Linked DNA regions of Crateriforma spongiae. Each later gene encodes a partner of the first gene's protein in a complex. Links are inferred from orthologs where the notes say so. Each region holds a gene or a part of one and is shown in the gene's direction. Other genes may lie near its edges.

Region 1 (3,057 bases):
GTGTCGCGGTCCGCAGCCAATTGGGCTGCCTCAGCGAAGACCCCGACACCTTGATGGTGCTTTGCAACAACGTCGATGGCCTGGGCATCACCCTGGACCCCAGCGTCTACATTGCCGGTCCGGCCAAAGGCAAGTCGCTGGACAAGATCCTGAAGTTTGTCATCAACACGCACCTCCGAGACACCCGCCCGGATGCATTCCAAGTCAGCGTGGGGCAGGGCGAAATCGACTACGGAAAACTGGTCACCCAGTTGGAACGTGAAAAATACGATCGTGCTTTGACGATCCACATGGCGCCCCAGGAAGACTTGGATCATCGCGTCGAATTGCGAAAGCTTCGTCGATTGTTGGAAACGTTGATTTAGCAACCGTGAAAATACCGGCAACTAGGCGACCGGATCGGTGGCAATTGCCGGCGACTTGGCCGCAACAACTCAGCGACCGCTTGCGGCAACGCGGCGAAACGCCCGAACTGTCGCGACGCTATCGTTCGATCGCGGCCGTGCCACTTGCCTATGGTCGCCACCGCGGCCCCGCACCGGTCCGTGCACGACGTGCCGCGGTGCTGGTGGGTATCTACGAAGATGTGTCTGGTATCAATGGTGTGTCGAGTGCCGAAGGTTTGCACGGCGGATCGATGTCGCAGAAAGCTGCGGCGGATGCCCTGGTCGTTCCGGATGCCCATCAACCGCTCACATCGCTCCGCCACATGCGTGTCTTGTTGACGCGGCGTCCCAGTCTGTTGAAGCATCACGGCGGGCAAATTTGCTTTCCCGGGGGGCGGGTGGAATCGGGTGAAGACACCCGCGAAGCCGCCTTGCGGGAATTCGCCGAAGAACTAGGTCGTCCCGCTTTGGTCCGCCAGTGGATCGGACGTCTGGCATGCCAATATGTCTATGCCAGCGACAACCGGGTCACTCCCTGGGTCGCGTGGTTACACAAAGATCCCACCCCCTGGTGCCCCGACCCGGCCGAAGTTGATGAGGTACTGGATTTGCCGCTGGAAACACTTCTGCGGCAGGTCGTCGCGGGAAACCTGTCACGACACACCGAAATACGATCCGTCCGTCGGGGCGAACATCGCGTTGGTCATTTGCAGTTCCGCACGCCGGCGTTTGCACACGGCGAACACAAGGTTTGGGGTGCCACAGCGATGATTCTGGACGAATTGGCTCAGCACTTGCTTACCTTGTCAGACGTTCCGGTCGGACCGGCAAATTGACAGCGGGTGTCGCCATCCTACAATTCGGCCGTCTGTGCAAGGCGTCGCCGACCGGATGCGACACGCCCCACCCGCCGATGGATCACCGTCGATCAGTCCTTGTGAACGATTCCCGCGATCCCGACCGATTCCCCGTTTAACTATCCGTACAAAACGAGAGACCACTGTCATGGCTTCCGATGCTGTCAAAGAATTCACCGACGACAATTTCGACTCCGAAGTGCTGCAATCGGACCAACCCGTCTTGGTCGACTTCTGGGCACCCTGGTGCGGCCCTTGCCGTCAAATCGCTCCCATGATCGATGAACTGGCCGGCGAAAACCCGTCGGTCAAGATCGGCAAGATCAACATCGACGATAATCCCGGCGCCGCCCAGCGTTTCGGCATCAACAGCATCCCGACGCTGTTGGTTTTCAAAGGCGGCGAAGTCAGCGAGAGCTTTGTCGGCGTTCGCCCCAAGGCCGCTCTGCAAGAAGCCCTGGATTCGGCGGCAACGTCCTGATCCCAAGGGGACGCCTTTTGGCATCTGATTAACGCAACAGGCCGCATGCGAATCATCGCACGCGGCCTGTTTTCGTTGATCTTTCAAACGGGGCAGTCAAATCCGCCCGCCCAAACGGCGATTCGGTTCGACCGCAGCCCCGGTTCGTTTAGGCGGCCTTCTTGGCTTCGGCCGACTGATAAAACTGACCGATCACTTCGACGACTCGGTTTTGTTCTTCTACGGTCAGCGACGGGAAAATCGGCAGGTTCAAGATCTCGCGGCTGGCCCGCTCGGTCTCGCTCAAATCACCGGCTTTGAAGCCGATATTTTCAAAGCACTCTTGCTGGTGCATCGGCACCGGGTAATAGATTTCCGACCCCACGCCGTTGTCGGCCAAGTGCTGGCGGACTTCGTCGCGTCGCCCGTCGGCGATGCGGATCGAATACTGGTTCCAGACCGAGAAAGCGTTCTCATCGATCACCGGCAAAGTGACCGGACCGTCTTCGACCAAACCAGCTTCGCGGAACAAGTGGTGGTACCGCGTGGCGTTGGTGCGACGGCCTTCGACGGCCTGGGGCAAGTGATTCATCTTCACCCGCAAAACAGCAGCCTGGAACGTGTCCAAGCGGCTGTTGATGCCCACCACCTTGTGATAATAGCGGGGTCGCATGCCGTGGCCGGCGAACAAACGCAGCCGATCCGCGAACGCTTCGTCATTGGTCGTCAGCATGCCGCCGTCGCCCATGCCGCCCAAGTTCTTGGTCGGATAGAAGCTGAAACAGCCCACGGTCCCCCAGCTGCCGGCGGGACGCGAATGATAGGCCGCACCGATCGACTGGGCGGCGTCTTCGACCACGGGGATGTCATGTTCGGCGGCGACCTGACAGATCCGGTCGATGCGAGCACACTGTCCGAACAGGTGCACGGGAATGATGGCTGCCGTCTTGGGCCCGATCAGCGAATCCAGCTGATCGACATCCATGTTGTAGGTGTCCGGATCGATGTCGATGAAGACCGGCGTGGCGCCCAGTCGCGTGATGCAGCTGACCGAGGCGAAAAAGGTAAAGCTGGGAACGATCACTTCGTCGCCCGGGCCGATGTTCAAAGCCATCAGGGACAACAGCAACGCGTCACTGCCGGAGGCACAACCGACGGCAAATTGGGCCTGGCTGTATTTGGCGACTTCCGATTCCAGTTCGACCACATCGGGGCCGAACAGAAAGCGTCCGGAATCCAGGACGCCGGCCAGGGCGCTCATGAATTCTTCACGATACGGGCGATTGTCGCGGTTGACGTCCAACAGCGGAACAGAATTCGGGCCTGGCATGGTTCGATGACCTTCCTTGGATGA
Region 2 (3,052 bases), on another replicon or contig:
CGATCAGGCTGGGCATCAACAACCCGCCGCCACGACGGTACACCCACCATCCGATCATCACCGCCACGGGCATCGCGATCCAAACGCTCAACACCGATTCGGGATACAACGCAAAGATCACCGCGATGACCAAACCAAAGATCGCCAGCACGACCGACAAAGCCATCGCCAAGACGGTCAGAAACAGAATCTTTGCCCGCGGCGACACCAATCGCCCCGCCGCTTGGCCGATCGACTGGCCCTTGTTGCGGATGCTGATCACCAGAGCCGACAAATCGTGGACACCGCCGATCAGGATCGAACCGAAAACAACCCACAACAGCGCCGGCAACCAGCCCCAAAACACTGCCAACGCCGGGCCGACAATCGGGCCGGTTCCCGCGATGCTGGTGAAGTGGTGACCGAAAACGATGCTACGCCGGGTGGGAACGTAATCGACATCGTCACGCAATTCTTCGCTGGGCATCACCGCGTCGTCGGTCAGGGCGAACAGCTTTCGCGCCAGCCAGCGGCCGTACGTGTGATAGGCGACCAGAAAGCCCAGCATCGAAGCGACGGCGACAATCAGGGTGCTCATTGGCGATGGTTACGGCAAAGGGTTGGCGACCGGGCGGATCGTCGCGGCAAACGCGTCGGACGGTTTCCACCACGCCAAAAGGTTCAGGCGGTGCCGGAAATTAGGTCCGTTTTTGACGCCGGAATTCCGGGCAATGGTCGCCCCTGGGGCGGATATTGGTGGCCACCTATACTAACGCTGCCGAACCGGACGCACACGGCGCTGCGGAGCCCCGGCGGGCAAAATTCGGCTTGCCCGATTCCCAAAATGCCGCCCCGGCATGACGGGCGTTTTGATCCACGCGGCGCCGCTTTGGCACTCCTCCGGTTCCTTTGGTCATTGCAATGATGACGCCTTCGTCGATGGCCCCCCAGCGACACGAACGATCCGACAACGACACCAGCATTCACCTTCTGTGAGGAAAGACAGATCCATGGCTGACTCCATCGAAAAAACCATCATCATCGGCAGTGGACCGGCCGGCTGGTCGGCTGCCATCTACGCCGCCCGCGCCAACCTGAACCCGGTCTTGTACGAGGGAACCGTCAAACCGGAAATGATCCCGCTGGGACAATTGGCTTACACGACCGAAGTGGAAAACTTTGCGGGCTTTCCCGCCGGTAACATCCGCGCGTTCGTCGAATCCGCGGTTGACAAGGACCGGCATTACAACTTGCCCATGGTCCCCCAAGGCCACGAAAAGGACGGCCAGCCGCACTACGCGGTCCAAGGCGTCGAGCTGATGGAATTGATGAAGCAACAGGCGCTGAATTTCGGCACCAAAGTCGTTTCCGATGACATCGTCGGCGTGGATTTCAACAGCGGCGGCGTCCACACGCTGCACACCGGCAGCGGCGAATCGGTGAAGACTCATACCGTGATCGTGGCCACAGGCGCGCGTGCGAATTACTTGGGCCTGCCCAGCGAAGAAGCCTACAAAAACAAGGGCGTCAGCGCGTGTGCGGTCTGCGACGGCGCTTTGCCGATCTATCGCAGCAAGCCGTTGGCCGTCGTCGGCGGTGGCGATTCCGCGGTGGAAGAAGCCACGTATCTGGCCAACCTGAAGAACGCCGCGACGATCTACATGATCATCCGTCGCGACGAAATGCGTGCCAGCAAGGTGATGCAGGACCGCGCGATGAATCACCCCAACATCGAAATCAAGTGGAATCGTGTCGTCGACGAAGTCTTGGGCGACGGCAACCAAGTCAACGCGTTGCGGCTGAAGAGCACCGTGGATGACGAAACGGAAAACTTGGACGTCGGCGGATTGTTCCTTGCGATCGGACACACGCCCAACACGGCGTTCCTGAAAGACGCCCTGAAGATGAACGACGAAGGTTATCTGCAGTGGACCAAGCCGTTCCGGACCAACACCGAAGTCGACGGAGTGTTCGCCGCCGGTGACGTTGCCGACGATTACTACCGTCAAGCGATCACATCAGCCGGCACCGGGTGCATGGCCGCTCTGGATGCCGAACGCTACCTGGGCGAAAAAGACGTTTGATCGGCATTGCCCCTGACCTCGCGGGTCGGCATCCGATCCGCGTTGTGGGCCGGCGATGGGACCGTGCGTCCGGCGGTTTGCCGTGAAAGCCGCGAATCGTTGAAACGCAATTCTTTCCCGACGTCGCCGCCGTTGGTGGCGACGTTGACCGGCCGCAGTCGCAACTTTCCACCAGGTTCGCTTTGCCCGGACAAGCCTGATGCGGCAAGTAAACCGGTCAGACAAACGACGAAGCTGAACAGCGTCATCCGCATGATTGGGTGCCCCGAATAAGACGGTCAGAAAAGATGGGTCGCCGGATCGCTGGTGCCTTCCATCGATCAACGACGCCCCCGCATCGCCGACCGTTGCATCCGACAAGGAAACCCTAGGCCGAATTGTCGGACGATTCGGTAAGTTTTTTGGGCGTGCGACATGTTGGCACGATTTCACGCCCGGTGGGTATCCCGCGGTGAAGACTTCGCCCGTTATCCATCATGGCTCCGCCGCATCTGTGCAAAAACCTGGGGACGAAACGCGAACCATCGGCGGTCGTTTCCTTCCGGCTCGGTCACAGTGGATCAACGCCAACGCTGCCGACGGGGTTCAACGCCAACGCTGGCGACGGTGCAAGGCTTGTGACCGATTCTCTGGCTTGCAACCATTCTCAGGCTTGCAACTGAGTCTCGCGCGTCGTTGTGTTTGGGTGGATGATCTTTGCGCCCCCGCTGAACCTTTCCTGCTAGTTTCGTCGGCCCACAGCGTCTGATATTCTGTCGATCCCTCGCTGTGCGTCAGGCGGTACTTCGATCGATGTCCTCTGCGCGTTGCCTCCATTCCCCCCTGTGTTGACAGCCCCCCTCAGGACTCAGCAATGTCAGAACAAGCAAGCTCGTCACAAGCAGCCGTTTCGGATGCAATGAAAGCTGAGATCGCTGAGCTCGAACGTCTCAATGGGCTGCCCTTTGCATCTTCCGCGTTGGGCTACATTAAACGGACCGGGCCCGGGT

What was found. Proteins that work in one complex are often made in the same cells at the same time.
Region 2: the proteins of trxA (region 1) and HFP54_RS13690 are in contact, whole or in part, in a crystal structure (PDB 1F6M), measured with the Escherichia coli proteins. The link is inferred for Crateriforma spongiae from one-to-one orthologs.

The regions. Positions count from the first base shown.
Region 1 is NZ_JAAXMS010000003.1:554,759-557,815, reverse strand. The notes cover bases 75-3,057. They hold trxA (thioredoxin), read left to right. Parts: upstream 75-1,391; coding sequence 1,392-1,724; downstream 1,725-3,057. Other genes in these bases: HFP54_RS10190 (DegT/DnrJ/EryC1/StrS family aminotransferase), read right to left, coding at 1,873-3,033; HFP54_RS26165 (NUDIX hydrolase), read left to right, coding at 371-1,222; HFP54_RS10205 (sugar phosphate isomerase/epimerase family protein), read left to right, coding at 75-365. In the rest of the region: more of HFP54_RS10205, read left to right, coding at 1-74. UniProt on the Escherichia coli protein: Participates in various redox reactions through the reversible oxidation of its active center dithiol to a disulfide and catalyzes dithiol-disulfide exchange reactions.
Region 2 is NZ_JAAXMS010000004.1:627,079-630,130, reverse strand. What follows is about bases 49-3,026. They hold HFP54_RS13690 (NAD(P)/FAD-dependent oxidoreductase), read left to right. Parts: upstream 49-989; coding sequence 990-2,063; downstream 2,064-3,026. Other genes in these bases: HFP54_RS13685 (hypothetical protein), read right to left, coding at 2,039-2,317; HFP54_RS13695 (carbon starvation CstA family protein), read right to left, coding at 49-577. In the rest of the region: more of HFP54_RS13695, read right to left, coding at 1-48.